Regions from separate parts of the Streptosporangium sp. NPDC002544 genome, predicted to be linked through region 2. Evidence: predicted binding sites of a transcription regulator. Region 2 holds the regulator's gene; the other holds the start of a gene.
The links. The regulator HrcA, encoded in region 2, represses chaperone genes, less so after heat shock. The targets are predictions, from matches to a motif close to TTGGCACTCTCNNNNNGAGAGTGCCAA.

Region 1: a site for HrcA is predicted at 3,812-3,838, ahead of groL (chaperonin GroEL). Genes of this name have one in related genera too.

The regions. Positions count from the first base shown of each region.
Region 1 is NZ_JBEOWJ010000007.1:29,841-38,169, reverse strand. Features, by position in the region: gene ABT061_RS12250 (HelD family protein) at 1-591, shown strand, start outside; gene ABT061_RS12245 (YVTN family beta-propeller repeat protein) at 605-1,606, opposite strand; gene groL (chaperonin GroEL) at 2,076-3,701, opposite strand; gene ABT061_RS12235 (cold-shock protein) at 4,088-4,288, opposite strand; gene ABT061_RS12230 (MoaD/ThiS family protein) at 4,646-4,921, opposite strand; gene thrC (threonine synthase) at 4,944-6,236, opposite strand; SAM riboswitch class I at 6,251-6,393, opposite strand; gene ABT061_RS12220 (S1 family peptidase) at 6,592-8,106, opposite strand; gene ABT061_RS12215 (S1 family peptidase) at 8,274-8,329, opposite strand, start outside.
Region 2 is NZ_JBEOWJ010000003.1:307,914-316,242, reverse strand. Features, by position in the region: gene ABT061_RS06215 (PhoH family protein) at 1-500, opposite strand, end outside; gene ABT061_RS06210 (histidine triad nucleotide-binding protein) at 593-943, opposite strand; gene ABT061_RS06205 (SigE family RNA polymerase sigma factor) at 1,226-1,705, shown strand; gene ABT061_RS06200 (hypothetical protein) at 1,702-2,397, shown strand; gene ABT061_RS06195 (16S rRNA (uracil(1498)-N(3))-methyltransferase) at 2,540-3,271, opposite strand; gene dnaJ (molecular chaperone DnaJ) at 3,305-4,444, opposite strand; gene hrcA (heat-inducible transcriptional repressor HrcA) at 4,459-5,472, opposite strand; gene ABT061_RS06180 (hypothetical protein) at 5,656-6,396, shown strand; gene ABT061_RS06175 (DUF3097 domain-containing protein) at 6,455-7,270, shown strand; gene ABT061_RS06170 (DUF4870 domain-containing protein) at 7,295-7,945, shown strand; gene hemW (radical SAM family heme chaperone HemW) at 7,959-8,329, opposite strand, start outside.

The DNA.
Region 1 (8,329 bases), on a different contig from region 2:
GGCTCCGCCACCGTTCTGGGCGACCTCGCCCAGGGCACCACGCCCTGGTCCGCCCGGTCCTGGACCGAGGTCCTGGGCCATCTGGGCTTCGAGGACGGCGCCGTCACCGAGCTGACCCTCGGCTTCCGCGTGCCCCGCGAGGTCCTCGACTACGCGGCCAGGCTGCTGCCCTCCGTCGCCCCGGACCTGGCCGCCCCCCGGTCACTGCGCCCCGGCGCGGGCTCCCTGTCGGTGCGGCCGGCACCCGACCTGGCCGCGGCGCTGGCCCATGCCGCGCGGAAGGCGCTCGCCCGCGAGGGCTCGATCGGCGTCATCGTCCCCGACGCCCTGGTGGGCGCCGCGTCCGAGGCCCTGTCCGACCTGGATCACCGGGTGCTGAGCCCCGACACCGTCGAGGACCACCGCCTCCTGGTCATCCCGGCGACCCTGGCCAAGGGCCTGGAGTACGACCACGTGATCGTGGCCGAACCCGCGGACATCGTCGACGCCGAACCTCGCGGCCTGGCCCGCCTGTATGTGGTCCTGACCCGGGCCGTCACCTCACTGACCGTCCTGCACGCCCGGGAGCTTCCCGCCCAGCTCGCCGGGTGACCGCCTGATCGGGCTATGGCCCGCTCCCCGGCCCGCGCGCTCTGGTCGGGGCGGTACTCCGCCGAATGTGATGCGCCGCTCTGATCCCGAAAGGATTTATACCGACCGGGATGACCCTGATGACCCCGTTGGTCTTGGGGTTGATCACAGTCACGCTGTCCGTGTCCAGGTTGGCCACATAGATCTGGGCACCGTCAGGGGAGATCGTGATTCCGAAGGGAGAGCCCTCGACCGGGATGGTGGCGGTGACCTTGTTGGTCTTGGCGTCGATCACCGTCACGACGTTCGGAATCAGGTTGGTCACGTAGACGTAGGCGCCGTCATCGGAGACCGCGATCCTGAAAGGATGGTTGCCCGCGGGAATCTCGGCGATGACCTTGTTGGTCCTCACGTTGATCACCGACACGGTGTCGGAGTCCTGGTTGGCCACATAGACAAGGGGACGAGTGGGAGAGAACCTGATCCCGAACGGACTGTGGCCGACCGGGATGGTGGCGATGACCCTGTTGGTCACCATGTCGATCACCGACACGGTGTCGGAGTCCTGATTGGCCACATAGACACGGCGATAGGGAGCGGCGGCGAGTCTGAAGGGGCTGTGGCCGACCGGGATGATGGCGATGACCCTGTTGCTCCTCGTGTCGATCACCGACACGACGTTCGCCTGCACATCGGTCACGTAGACGCGGGTGCCACCGTAGGAGACGTCGACCCCGACGGGGTGGCCGTCGATGGGGATGGTGGCGGTGACCTTGTTGCTCCTTGTGTCGATCACCGACACGTTGTCCGACTGCGCGTTGGTCACGTAGACATGTACGTTGTCGGGAGCGACCGCCACCCCGATGGGGTTCTCACCGACGGTGATGGTGGCGGTGACCTTGTTGGTCGTCGTGTCGATCACCGACACGGTGTTCGACTGTGAGTTGGCCACGTAAACGACATTCTCCGGCGGCGTGGTCGCCACAGCCGTGGCCGTCGGCGCCGCCAGTCCGGCCACGATGACCAGCACCGCCATGGCCGGGAGGACACGTGACCGCCACCCACCCCCCGGTAACCGACCAGGTGGTTTCCAGTGGTTATGATCCATCGTTCCCCTCACCTACCGCTGCACCGCCAAGAACCCCGTCACTACAGCAAGGACTTTGTTCTATGGCTGCACGGCAGCGCGTCCCGGAAACGACACACCGGCTTGAACTCTTGTTCCGTCCGCCTTGTCCATTTATTGCTTGATAGCACCGAAGTCAGCCAGCCAGCTGGGATGTGACCGCGCCCCTCGGCCGGTCCCCGGCTTTTCGAGATCCCTCTTCTCCGTACCGGCCGGCGCCGGATCGAACTCCGCGGCTCGTGGCCTCTCCGGCGGCGCCCATCGGGACGGCCCCTTCGAGGACGCATGACGACAGGTGACGGACAATGCCTCGGGGAACACGTAAAAGAGGCGCCCCCGACATCTCGGGGTCGCCTCTTTTACCTGAAAGCGGTTGGACTTAGAAGTCCATGTCGCCGCCGCCGGGCATGGCGGGAGCGGCTCCGGCCTTCTCGGGCTTCTCGGCGATGACAGCCTCGGTGGTCAGGAACAGCGCCGCGATGGACGCCGCGTTCTGCAGAGCGGAACGCGTCACCTTGGCCGGGTCGATGATGCCCGTCTCGAACAGGTTGACGTACTCGCCGGTGGCGGCGTTGAGACCCTCACCCGCGGGAAGGTTGCGCACCTTCTCCACCACGACGCCGCCCTCAAGGCCGGCGTTGACGGCGATCTGCTTCAGCGGCTCCTCAAGGGCCTTCTTGACGATCGCGGCACCGGTGGCCTCGTCGCCGGAGAGCTCCAGCTTGTCGAACGCCTTGGCGCCGGCCTGCAGCAGGGCCACGCCACCGCCGGGGACGATGCCCTCCTCGACGGCCGCCTTCGCGTTGCGAACGGCGTCCTCGATGCGGTGCTTGCGCTCCTTGAGCTCGACCTCGGTCGCCGCGCCGGCCTTGATGACGGCCACGCCGCCGGCCAGCTTGGCGAGACGCTCCTGGAGCTTCTCGCGGTCGTAGTCGGAGTCGGTGTTGTCGATCTCGGCGCGGATCTGGTTGACCCGGCCGGCGATCTGCTCGGCGTCACCGGCACCGTCGACGATGGTGGTCTCGTCCTTGGTGACGATGACCTGGCGGGCACGGCCGAGCTGGTCCAGCGTGGTGGACTCCAGCTTGAGGCCGAGGTCCTCGCTGATGACCTGGGCACCGGTCAGGATGCCGATGTCGCCCAGCATGGCCTTGCGGCGGTCACCGAAGCCGGGCGCCTTGACGGCGACCGAGCGGAACAGACCGCGGATCTTGTTGACGACCAGGGTGGCCAGGGCCTCGCCCTCGACGTCCTCGGCGATGATCAGCAGCGGCTTGCCGGCCTGCACGACCTTGTCGAGAACCGGGAGCAGGTCCTTGTTGGCGGACACCTTGGAGTTGACGACCAGGATGTACGGGTCGTCGAGGACGGCCTCCATACGCTCCGGGTCGGTCACGAAGTACATCGAGGTGAGGCCCTTGTCGAAGCGCATGCCCTCGGTGAGCTCAAGCTCCAGGCCGAAGGTGTTGCTCTCCTCGACGGTGATGACGCCTTCCTTGCCGACCTTGTCCATCGCCTCGGCGATCATCTCGCCGATCTGCGGGTCACCCGCGGAGATGGAGGCGGTGGAGGCGATCTGCGCCTTCGTCTCCACGTCCTTGGCCAGCTTGGACAGCTCCTCCGAGACACGCTCGACGGCGGCCTCGATGCCCTTCTTCAGGGACATCGGGTTGGCGCCGGCGGCGACGTTGCGGAGACCCTCGCGTACGAGAGCCTGAGCGAGCACGGTGGCGGTGGTGGTGCCGTCACCCGCGACGTCGTCGGTCTTCTTGGCGACCTCCTTGACGAGCTCGGCCCCGATCTTCTCCCACGGGTCCTCGAGCTCGATCTCCTTCGCAATGGAGACACCATCGTTGGTGATGGTGGGGGCGCCCCACTTCTTCTCCAGAACGACATTGCGGCCCTTGGGGCCGAGGGTCACCTTAACGGCGTCCGCGAGCTGGTTCATGCCACGCTCGAGACCGCGCCTGGCGTCCTCGTTAAACGCGATCATCTTGGCTGCCATACGGCTAGACCTCCCAGAGACAGGGTGGCTTGCACCGGACCGAGCCGACGCCCGCGACGGCATGTGGGCCCACGACTCCGTTCGGCGGGCCCCATCGCCTCGATCCAGGGTTGGCACTCTCTATGCGCGAGTGCCAACAATGTGTTTAGCACTCTACCTTGTCGAGTGCAAGCCACGATCCCTTGACCTGCGCCGTGCCCGGCGCGGACATCCGCTCCGGGCCACGTCAGCGCATGCTCCGCGTCATGCAGGCGTTCGTTCCGCGCAAAGCGAAGACCCGGCTCGCCGGTTGGGGAGGCGAGCCGGGCCTAGGCGATGTGGATCCAGCGGACCGCGTTGCCGCGGGGTCCACCGACCCCTCCCTGCGGGTTCACGGGACGGCCATGTCAGACCGCCCGGACGGACTCCGCCTGGGGACCCTTCTGACCTTGGGTGATCTCGAACTCGACTCGCTGGCCCTGTTCGAGTGCACGGTAGCCATCCATCATGATCGCGGAGTAATGGACGAACACATCCTTACCACCGTCTACCGCGATGAAGCCGTAGCCCTTGTCCGCGTTGAACCATTTGACGGTGCCCTGCGCCACTTGCGACTCCTCTTACTGGACTTAAGGACGACGCCCATTCCTCGCGCGAAGTCCTCAATCTCCGGGGCGGACTTCGCCACATCGATCGTCCTCGACCATACCTGTGGGAACCGGTAGGGCAACAGAGTCAAGCACCAAACTAGCTCTTTACAAGAGCATTTAGTACGAGAACACAGTTTGACTATCACTATTAGTTAGTTAAAGATTACATTATCTTTCCCCACCGCGAATACCGGTTTACGCCACAAAGCAGGACACCCGCACACGGCCGGAGCCGGGCGGGTGTCCTGGAGAGGCGTCGCGAGCGCCCCGGAAGGTGAGGCGGGTGCGACCGGCGCAGTGCGGGCGGGGCGGGACTCAGCCCCCGGCGACCGCCGGGATGATGGAGATCTGGACGCCGGAGGGCGTGGCCGTGTCGAGGTTGTCGGCGAAGCGGACATCCTCATCTCCGACATAGACGTTGACAAAACGGCGAATCTTGCCCGTTTCATCAAGAATTCGGGCGCCGATCCCCGGGAAGTCCGCGTCAAGCTTCTGGAGGACGTCGCGCAGGGTCTCACCCTCTCCGGTCACCTCGGCAGCACCATCGGTGTAAGTCCGGAGAATCGTCGGAATCCGCACAGAAACGCTCATAATTCAGTACCTTTCACGATTTCTAGGCGATTGCCGCACGGAATGCGTCAAGAGAGGGGCGGATCACGGCGGTGGGGCGCGCCTCGGCGGCCACCGCGTCGAGGGTCTTGAGACCGTCGCCGGTGTTGAGGACCACGGTCTCCGCCTCCGGGTCGAGCCTCCCTGTCGCGACCAGCTTGCGAAGCACGCCGACGGTGACACCTCCGGCGGTCTCGGCGAAGATGCCCTCGGTCCTGGCCAGCAACCGGATCGCGTCGACGATCTCGGGGTCGGTGACGTCCTCGACCGCGCCGCCGGTACGGCGGGCGATGTCCAGCACGTACGGGCCGTCGGCGGGGTTGCCGATCGCCAGCGACTTGGCGATCGTGTCCGGCTTCACCGGGCGGATCACGTCGTGGCCCGCCTTGTAGGCGGCGGAGACCGGGGAGCACCCCTCGGCCTGGGCCGCAAAGATCTTGTACGGCCTGTCCTCGACGAGACCGAGCTCGATCAGTTCCTTGAAACCCTTGTCGATCTTCGTGAGCTGGGAGCCCGACGCGACCGGCACGACGATCTGGTCGGGAACGCGCCAGCCGAGCTGCTCGGCGATCTCGTACGCCAGCGTCTTGGAGCCCTCGGCGTAGTACGGCCGCAGGTTGACGTTGACGAAGCCCCACTTCTCGCCCAGCTCGTCGCCGATGAGCTCCGAGCAGAAACGGTTCACATCGTCGTAGGTGCCCTCGATGCCGATGAGCCTGCCCCCGTACACGGAGGCCATGACGACCTTGGCCTGCTCCAGGTCGGCGGGGATGAACACGCAGGCGTCCAGCCCGGCCCGCGCGGCGGCGGCGGCAGCGGCACCGGCCAGGTTGCCGGTGGAGGAGCAGGAGAGGGTGTGGAAGCCGAAGTTACGGGCCGCCTCGACGGCGATGGCCACCACGCGGTCCTTGAAGGAGTGCGTGGGGTTGCCGGAGTCGTCCTTCACGTGCAGCGAGCGCATGCCCAGTTCACGGGCGAGGTTGCCGGCGTTGACGAGCCTGGTCCAGCCGGGCTCCATGTTGGGCTTGGTGGCCACGTCGGCGGGGACGGGCAGCAGCGAGCGGTAACGCCAGATGTTGGCCGGCCCCTCGGCGATCTGCTCCCGGGTCACCCGCCCGAAGTCGTAGGCGATCTCAAGGGGCCCGAAACACTCGGCACAGGCGAAGCTCGGGCCGAGGTCGTAGCGGGCACCGCACTCGCGACAGGACAGGGCCACAGCGGGGCCGAACTGCTGGTTTTGCGTGTCTTCGACACGACCAAGCGAGGTGGTGGTGTTCTCAGTGGTTGCGAGCGCCATGAAGCGAGGCCTTTCCCTCATCTTCGTCTGCGGACCACCCTGGTCACAGACCGGAATTGGCACCTGTCCCGGCCGACCTCGTGTCGATCACGAGTCTTGAACCGGGATGGTTGCCGGGGCTTCGCAGGGCCGATCCCTCCACCCCTCTGGATGAGCAAATATTCAGTTGGAAACCTGACACGCAGGTCCTAAGCACTCTACATCGCCGTACCGCCGCCCCGGCCACCTGTCTCACTCTACGAGACATGACGTGTTACCTGCCGGACAGAGCTCCCCAGCCCCAGGGGCGCTCCGCCACTGCCCGCAGGAACCGCACCACGGTGGACGTCCCGTGGAACCTCCCGCGGAAGGCGGGTCAGGGGGCTTTGGTCTTCAGTGTGTAGGGGCTGGAGCCGCTCACGGAGACCACCTGGTAGCGGTAGAAGCCGGGCGGGCCGGTGTAGCTGATCTGCTCGTCGGGGCCCGCGCCCTCGGAGCCGGCGACGGTGGTCCAGCTCGACCGTTGCCACCTTTGGAGGTAGAGGTCGAAGTCGACGCCGTCACCGCCGTCCAGGCAGGCGGAGTGCGTACCGGCGACGGCGGCCCGGTAGTACCGGCTCGGCTGGGAGACGGACTGACCGTTGTTCAGCGTGCCGGTGTAGGTCTTCGGGTAGCCGGTGCAGACCGCCGGAGCGGGCGAGGCGGCGCCCGGCGGGGTGGCTGCGCTGCCGGTCAGCAGGGTCAGGTCGTAGGCGGTGAGGATCTCGTTGAGCGGCTGGAAGTAGGTGACGCCACCCGAGGTGCAGTTGCCGGAGCCGCCGGAGGTGACTCCCTGGGCCTGGTCCACCGAGATGAACGAACCACCCGAGTCACCCGGCTCGGCGCAGACACTGGTACGGGTCAGCCCGTGGATGGTGCCCTGGGGGTAGGTGACGCTGGCACTGAGCTGCCGGATGAGACCGCAGTGCCAGTCGGTGGTGGAGCCGGACCGGCAGACCGAGGCACCCTCCAGGGCCGGCCTGGAACCGGCGACGGGCACGATGCCGCCACTGCCGTTGCTCACCACCGGCCTGGGCGTCCAGCCGGCGTTCACCGCGACCCAGGCATAGTCGTTCTCGGGAAAGGACGACGCCCGGAAGACCCCCTGGGGCACCCGGTTGAAACCGGTGGTGGCATCGCCCGTCTTACCGCAGTGACCGGCACTGACGAAACCCGCCTGGGTCCCGCGCATCACCGAGAAACCGACGGAGCAACGATTCGAACTGCCGATGTAGTAGGCGTCACCACCCTGCACGTCAGTGAGGAGCCGGGGCCGCTCGGTGGACGGCACCACCTTCACCACGCTCGAGTCGGCCCCCACTGCCTCCACGAGATCCTCGGTTGCCAGGGGGCTCTTCGACAGGATGACGATCCTGTTGTTCCTGGCGTCGACGAAGCGCACATCGCCCCCTCCGCCACGTCCCGGCAGGTCCACGTTAAGGTCACTGATGAGCCCGGCGAGTTCGGTCAGCGACCGTTTGACGAGTTCGGCTCTGGCGCCCGCCGCGACGATGGTGGGGAGGTCGGCGGGCTTGGTGGTGGCCACCACGAGAGTCTGCGAGATGGTTCCCATCAGCCACGAGCCGCCGAAACGCTCGCCGAGCGCCTCGCGGAGGTCTGCCTCGATCCCCGACATACGGATCTCGTTGGCCAGACGTGCCCGCACCTGTTCCTTGGTCAGGCCCAGGTCGCGTTGGAGCGCCTCCAGCATGCCCGACGGCGGTTTCCAGGCGGGCGCGGTGACCGGAACGTCCTGCGCCCGGGGTCCGGCGGCGACGGCCGGCACGCCCGCCAGGGTGAGCGCGGTGACCGCCAGCACGCAGCCCGTGGCGACGACATGTCTGCGGGACATGAATCCCTCCTCGACCTCGGCTTTCACAGCAAGAGGGGGAGAGCGCCCCACGGGCAACGCCACCCTAATCCAGCCGTTGCCTCCAAGGCCCCCAAAAGCCACACGCCACGCGGCAGACGATTTACGGCCATCCGGGCCGCGGCCTGGGCGAGACCGCGGAAGGCGGGTCAGGGTGCCTTGGCTTTCAGTGTGTAGGGGCTGGAGCCGCTCACGGAGACCACCT
Region 2 (8,329 bases):
AGGGCCTTCACGGCCTTCGCCATCGCGAGGTAGGTCTTGCCCGTGCCGGCCGGGCCGATGCCGAAGACGACGGTGAACTTGTCGATCGCGTCGACGTACCGCTTCTGGTTCACGGTCTTCGGGCGGATGGTCCGGCCCCGCGAGGAGATGATGTCCAGCGAGAGCACCTCGGCGGGACGGTCGGAGGTCATCCGCAACATGGCGATGCTGCGCTCGACCGCGTCGACCGTGAGCTGCGCGCCTCCGCGGACGAGTTCGGACATCTCCTCGAAGAGCCGCACCACGGTGCTGCTCTCCTCCGGGCTGCCGGTGACGGTGATCTCGTTGCCCCGGACGTGGATGTCGGCGCGAAAGGCGCCCTCGATGACGCGCAACAGCTCATCGCGCGAGCCCAGCAGGCTGACCATCGACTGATCGTCCGGAATCACCACCTTTGCCTGAGTCCGGCTGGAACCTCTGGACCTCGGCGACGTTCTGCTGGAATCGTTTGTCTCGGACATGAGCTGGCCCTACGGCCTGTTCGCCTCCAGATATAGGCGTGGAACTTCAACGCCATCGTATCCGTGATCGCCAGGATCGCGCTTGCCGGTTTTCAGCCGGGCGGCCACTTCAGCCCGCGCCCCCCGATCACGTGTCCATGCACGTGGAAGACGGTCTGACCGGCCTCGGGTCCGGTGTTGAACACCAGCCGGTAGCCCGATTCCGCGACTCCCTCCTGACTGGCGACCGCGTGCGCGGTCTTGAGCACGTCGTCGGCCAGCCCCTGGTCGGCGGCCGCCAGCGCCGCGGCGTCCCGATGGTGCTCCCTGGGGACCACCAGCACATGGGTCGGCGCCTGGGGGTTGACGTCGCGGAAGGCCAGCGTGCGATCGGTCTCATAGACGATCTCCGCGGGGATCTCCCCGGCCACGATCTTGCAGAACAGGCAGTCGGCTTCGCTCACCATGCAGGCACCTTACCGCCGAGGACGTTGTGAATCGGTGATGGTTCCCGTCGGCAAACAAAGATCCGCCCGGATATGGTGGTTGTGCAAAACTTCAACCAAGACAGCCTTTGCGCACAGCACCATATGGCCGCCTGGCGAGGACACGACTGGGTCATGCCCCTTAATGAACCGGAAGAGCGTAAACCCTCTGGGAAGGCCGAGCGTCCCACTGATGTGACCACCGAGACCCTCGTGGCAGACAGATCGCTCGGGGCGGCGCCCGTCGGGTGGGATGCCGACATGGCCGTTACCGCGCTCTACAGCGCGCACTATCGGTCTCTTGTCCGTCTCGCCGTACTCCTCGTTCGCGACATGGCGACCGCGGAGGAAGTCGTGCAGGACGCGTTCGTCGCCATCCATGGCGCCTGGCGTCGCCTGCGCGACACCGACAAGGCACTGGCCTACCTGCGACAGTCGGTCGTGAACCGATCACGTTCGGTGCTTCGGCACCGGGCGGTCGTCGAGAAGTACGCGCCCAAGGGCATGCCCGACGCGCCGAGCGCCGAGAACGGGGCGATCGGCGAGTTCGAGCGCTCCGCCGTCATCGAGGCGCTCCGCGGGCTGCCCACGCGCCAGCGGGAGGCCCTGGTCCTGCGCTACTACGGAGACCTGTCCGAGGCGCAGATCGCCCACGCGATGGGCATCAGCAAAGGCGCGGTCAAGAGCCACACCGCTCGCGGCATGGCCGCCCTACGAACCTCACTGGAGCAACTGTCATGACCGACTCCCCGGATGAGTACGGCGAGCTGCTCCGCCGTGCGCTCAGCGCGGAGGCGAACTCGGTCGTTCCCTCCCCTGACGGGCTGGAGATAATTCGCGCCCGTATCGAGCGACGTGGGCTCCGCTGGCTGACGTGGTGGCGGACCGGAGCCTCCGTCGCCGGTGCGCTCCTCGTCGCGGCGACCATCGTCATGGTGGTCCCCCAGTTCCGCGAACAGGTGATCCCCCAGGTGAGCACCGGCACGGTCAACTTCACCGAGTCCACTCCCCCGCCGGACGGATCAGCCACCTCAAGGCCCCCGGCTCCGTCCCAGCCGTCGTCCGGCCCCGCCCAGCTCCCCGCCGTCGGCAAGTCGGAGGCGGGCAACGGCACGCTCCCGCCGACGCCCACACCGTCCAGGAGCACGACGCCCAGCACGAGGCCGACCTCCAGGGCGACCCCGGCACCGTCGGCTCCCAGGCCGACGCCGACGCCCACCTGCCCCACCCCCCTCGACGAACCGCCGGTCGACCCCAGCGGGATCTCCAAGCAGTGCGAGGAGGCCGAGGCGACCCCCACGCCGACGAAGGCGAGACCGTCGGCTCCCTCGGAGAGCCCGTGCTCGGCCGATGAGTGCGGGCCGTCCGATGACGCGTCGCCCCCGATGCCGACGGAGGCGAGCATCCCCGTGCCGACCCCGGTCAGCAGCTAGGCCCTGTCCGGCGGATCCCGGCGTGCCGAGGATCGGTCAGACGGCCTCTCCCGAGGCGGAGGAGGGAGCCGCGGCGTGCCACGGTGCCCGACGCGGTAGGCGGAAGGCGCCGGGCGCAGGGCTCAGGACCGTCGGCCGGGGATCACCAGCGGCCGCTGCGTGCCTGGAGCACCGCCGCCGCGACGACCCCGGCCGTCGAGGTACGCAGCACCGTCGGCCCGAGCAGCGCCGGCACCGCCTTGGCCTCGCGGAAGACGGCGATCTCCTCCTGCGACACCCCGCCCTCCGGGCCGACCACCACGACGATGTCGCCGCCCGCGGGGAGCGGCAGGCCGGACAGCGGGGAGGCGGCCTCCTCGTGCAGCACGACGCCGAGCGCCGCCGCCGACAGCAGGGCGGCGACCCCGGCGGTGGAGGCGAGCTCGGTCACCTCGGGCAGGCGGAAGCGACGTGACTGCTTGCCCGCCTCACGCGCCGTGGAGCGCCAGCGGGCCAGCGCCTTGGCCGCGCGCTCGCCCTTCCACTGGGTGACACACCTGGCCGCGGCCCAGGGGACGATCACGTCCACCCCCGCCTCGGTCATCATCTCCACGGCCAGCTCGCCCCGGTCGCCCTTGGGCAGCCCCTGGACCACGACCAGACGCGGGGACGGCACGGGCACCTCGTGACGGCGCAGTACCTGGACCCGGAGCGAATCCTTGCCCGCCTCGATCACCACGCACTCGGCGACGGAGCCCGCCCCGTCCGTCAGGTCAAGCCGCTCCCCGGCCCGCAGCCGCCGTACGGCCGCCGCGTGGCGCCCTTCGGGGCCGCCGAAGACGAACTCCGGCCTGGCCAGGTCGGTGGGTTCGGCCAGGAAGACCGGAACGGTCATGAGCCGTCGGGGCGTGAGCGGGAGCGGTCCGGGTCAGCGGCCATTGAAGGCGTCCCGCAGCCGGGAGAAGAAACTCTGCTGCCCGGGGGCGAACTTGCCGGGCGGGCGCTCCTCGCCGCGGAGCTTGGCGAGCTCCCTCAGCAGCTCCTCCTGTGCCGTATCGAGACGGGAGGGGGTTTCCACGTTCACGTGGATCAGCAGATCGCCACGACCGGTCTCGTTCAGGCGCTGCACACCGCGGCCGTAGAGCGGGATCGTCTGCCCCGACTGCGTACCGGGACGGATGTCCAGCTCCTCGGCTCCGTCGAGCGTCTCCATGGTCAGGACGGTGCCGAGCGCGGCCGCGGTCATCGGGATCTGCACCGTGCAGTGCAGGTCGTCGCCGCGCCGCTCGAAGATCTCGTGGGGGCGCTCGACGATCTCCAGGAACAGGTCGCCGGGCGGGCCGCCACCTGGGCCGATCTCGCCCTCTCCGGCGAGCTGGATGTGGGTGCCGTCCTCCACCCCGGCCGGGATGCGGACCTTGATGGTCCGCCGGGTACGGACCCGGCCGTCGCCGGAGCACTCCTGGCAGGGGTGACGGATGATCGACCCGAAGCCGCCGCACTGGGGACAGGGCCGTGAGGTCATGACCTGGCCGAGGAAGGAGCGGGTGACCTGGGAGACCTCGCCCCGGCCATGGCACATGTCACAGGTGTCGGGGTGGGTGCCTGCGGCGGCGCCCGAACCCGTGCAGACCTCGCAGACCACCGCGGTGTCGACGACCAGCTCACGGGTCGTGCCGAAGCCCGACTCGCGCAGGTCGAGCTCGACCCGGATGGTGGCGTTGCGTCCGCGACGGGCACGCGAGCGGGGGCCGCGACCGCCGCCGCCACCGGCTGCGCCGAAGAAGGCGTCCATGATGTCGCTGAACGGGAAACCGGCACCGAAGCCTCCGGCCCCCGCACCGCCCGAGGCGAACGGGTCGGCCCCCATGTCGTACATCTGCCGCTTGCTGGAGTCGGACAGGACCTCGTAGGCCTGTGTGATCTCCTTGAAGCGCTCCTGAGTCTCGGGGTCGGGGTTGACGTCAGGATGCAGTTCGCGCGCCAGACGTCGGTACGCCTTCTTGATCTCTTCCGCACTGGCGTCACGGCGCACCCCGAGGGTGCCGTAGTAGTCGCTCTTAGCCACTTTTAGTTGACCTCTTATGATGCAGCCAGGATCTGGCTGACGTAGCGTGCCACCGCGCGCACCGCGCCCATCGTGACCGGATAGTCCATCCGCGTTGGGCCCAGCACACCTAGCCGGGCCAGTTGCTTGTCCCCAGAACCGTATCCGGCGGCGACGATCGACGTGCCCTGGAGTCCGGTGTAGGGGTTCTCCGAGCCGATCCGCACGGTCAGCGCCGACAGGTCGGAGGTCTCACCGAGCAGTCGCATGAGCACGACCTGCTCTTCCAGCGCCTCCAGCACATCGCGGAGCCCGACCGTGAAGTCGGCTCCCGCGAGGTTGGCGGCCCCGGCAAAAACGATCTTTTCATCGTGCCTGTCCACCAGGGACTCCAGCAGCACGGACAGGATCGTGGCCGCGAGCGGCCGGTCCTCGGCGGGCAGCCGCTCCGGCAGGTCGGCGACCTTGTCGGGAACGCCGGTGAGCCCGCACCCGTCGAGGGAGGTGTTGAGGATCGCTCGCAGATGGGCCACCCGCTGCTCGTCCACGACGTCGGGCAGCTCGACCACGCGCTGCTCCACCCGGCCGGTGTTGGTGATGAGCACGAACATCAGCCGGCGCTCGCTCAGCGGCACCAGCTCGACGTGCCGGACCGTCGAGTTGGTCAGCGTCGGGTACTGCACCACGGCGACCTGCCGGGTGAGCTGGGCAAGCAGCCGCACCGTTCGCATGACGACGTCGTCGATGTCCACCGCACCCGCGAGAAAGCTCTCGATGGCCTTGCGCTCCGCGCTCGACAGGGGTTTCACCTGCGAGAGCCGGTCAACGAAGAGCCGGTAGCCCTTGTCCGTGGGCACCCGGCCGGCGCTGGTGTGGGGCTGGGCGATGTAGCCCTGCTCCTCCAGCACCGCCATGTCGTTACGGATCGTCGCCGGGGACACCCCCAGACTGTGCCGATCCGCGAGAGCCTTGGAGCCCACCGGCTCGTTGGTGGACACGTAGTCCTCGACGATGGCGCGAAGCACGGCGAGCTTCCGGTCGTCGACCAACGTGGTCACCTCCCTGCCTGCGTTCAGATGGGAAACACGAGGTCTGGCACTCTGTGTTCCCGAGTGCCAAGTGTACGGCCCCCGTGCGGAAGGCGCGATAAGCAAGAGGTGCGGATGATGACGCCAAGCCATTGGCAAGTCAACTGCTATCGCGTTTCAACCGGTTCCCATCACAATTCGTACATGTCCAACGATTTTGGTTCTTTTCCGGGCGACGCCTCCCGCGGCCCCGGTTACGGCTCCCCCCAGCAGCCGTATGGCCAGCAGCCCCACCAGAACGGCCCCTCCTACGGTTACGCACCTCCCGGCTACGGCGCCCCGCAGAGCCCGCCCCCCACCGGGAAGATCAAGCCCGGTATCGGATGGATCGTCGGGGTATGGCTGCTCGCCCTGGTCAGCATCATCGTCGGCATCGGCGGCTTCGCCGGTGGCGTGCTGGGCGCGGTCACCAGCGCGGCGCCGACGAAGACGTTCGCCCCCGGCGAAAACACGACGGTCACGCTCGACCCGGCCGACAAGCCCGCCATCTATGTCTCCACCAGTGGACCCACCAATTTCGAGTGCACGCTGACCGGCGGCACCGGCACGCCCAGCCTGCAGAAGCCGCTCGTCCAGCAGACCGTGGCGGGCTCCGACGGCGTCGTCTGGGAGATGGGCCTGCAGATCGGCGTGGAGCAGGCAGGCGACTACCAGGTCACCTGTACCGCCGACCCCGTGGAGGGCACCACGTTCGGCGTGGGCCGGGAACTCTCCGCCGGATCACTGGTCGGCGGGGTGATCGCCCTGTTCGCGGTGCCCGGCATCGGGATCCTGCTGGCCATCATCGTGACGATCGTCGTATTGGTGAAGCGGAGCAACGTCCGCAAGCGCAGGGCCGCCGCGTCGGCGGGGCAGTGGGGAGCGCCGGGACCCTACGGCAGGTGACCGTGGCGTTTGCTAGCGTCCCACGTGATCCTTTGCGAGAGACGGTGGGCGGTCGGTGATGTACGAGCGTGACGTTCTGGCGGGAGACTGGCGGCGCCCCCGCAGAGGGGGGATTCCCCAGGTTCCCGCCGAACTCGATCTGGTCGTCGAGGACGCCGACGGCGGCTTCTGCGGCGCCGTGGTGGCCTGCGACAAGGAGGCCGTCACCCTGGAGGACCGCTTCGGCCGCCGGCGGGTCTTCCCACTGGAGCCCGCCGCGTTCCTCCTGGAGGGCAAGGCGGTGACGCTCGTGCGCCCGGCCGCCGCGCCACGTGGCCCCAGGCGGAGCGCGTCGGGCTCCATCGCGGTGGAGGGCCTGCGGGCCCAGGTGGCCAGGGAGAGCCGGATATACGTGGAGGGCGTGCACGACGCCGCGCTCGTGGAGAAGGTCTGGGGCCATGACCTGAGGGTCGAGGGGGTGGTCGTGGAGTATCTGGAGGGGGTCGATCACCTGCCCGCCGTCGTCGAGGAGTTCCGACCGGGCCCTGGCCGCCGCCTGGGTGTGCTCGTCGACCACCTGGTCCCCGGTTCCAAGGAGAGCCGGATCGCCGCGCGGATCTCCTCCCCGCACGTGCTGATCGTCGGGCACCCGTTCGTGGACGTCTGGCAGGCGGTCAAGCCGCACACGCTCAAGATCTCCTCCTGGCCGTCGGTGCCGCGCGGCGTGTCCTGGAAGGAGGGCGTCATCGCCGCGCTGGGCTGGAAGACGGAACCCGGCGACGCGTGGCGCCGCATCCTCGGATCGGTTACGACATATGCCGATCTGGAGCCCGAGCTGCTCGGTCCGGTCGAAGAGCTGATCGACTTCGTCACGGTTCCCGGCGAGGATGGCTAGGCCGTCAACCCATCAGGAGGGGCCATGAACGAGAACCTTGGGGATTCACCGGGCGAGGACCGGACGGAGCGGCGCATCGGCGATCCTCCGCCCGGCCACACGACACCCGGATACACCATGCCAGGCCACACGACGCCGGGCCACACGACGCCTGGATACACGACGCCTGGATACACCATGCCCGGCCAGAGCGCCCCGCCGCCGGGCCAGGGCTACGGGCAGCCGGGCCAGGGCTACCCCTCCCCCCCGTACGACCCGAGCGGTCACGGCTACCAGGGATACGCCCAGTACGGCGGGTACGGCCGGCCGGTGGGTCACGGCTACCAGGCGCCGCCGGGGACCTACGGCCCGCGGCCCGGCAGTGACGACACCACCATGGCGATGCTCGCCCACCTGCTGGGCCTGCTGACCAGCTTCGTCGGCCCGCTGGTGCTCTACCTCGCCAAGAAGGACGAGTCACCCTACGTGCGGGACCAGGCCGCCGAGGCCCTCAACTTCCAGCTCACGGTGATGATCGCCTATTTCGTCTGCATGGTCCTGGCGTTCGTGCTCATCGGCTTCGTGCTGATGTTCCTCGTCTGGATCGGGTCGATCATCATGATGGTCATCGCCGCGGTGGCGGCCAACCGGGGGGAGAACCACCGCTATCCGATGAGCATCCGCTTCGTCAGCTGACCGGGGCCGGAGCTCAGGTGAGGTCGCGGACCAGGGCGTCGGCCAGCAGGCGGCCGCGCAGGGTGAGCACCGCCCGGCCCGCCTTGAACGGCTCCGTCTCCAGCAGGCCGTCGGCCAGCGCGCGGGCGACCACCCGGGGGCGGTCGAGCTCCCCGAGCGGGAAGCCCTGGGCGAGCCGCAGCTCCAGCATCAACCGCTCCACCGCCCTGTCCCCGGGCCCCAGCACCTCTCGCGCCTGGGCGGGCGAGGTGCCCGCGGCCAGTCGCCGGGCGTAGGCGGCGGGGTGCTTGACGTTCCACCAGCGGGTGCCGCCGACGTGGCTGTGCGCCCCCGGACCGACGCCCCACCAGTCTCCGCCGGTCCAGTAGAGCAGGTTGTGCCGAC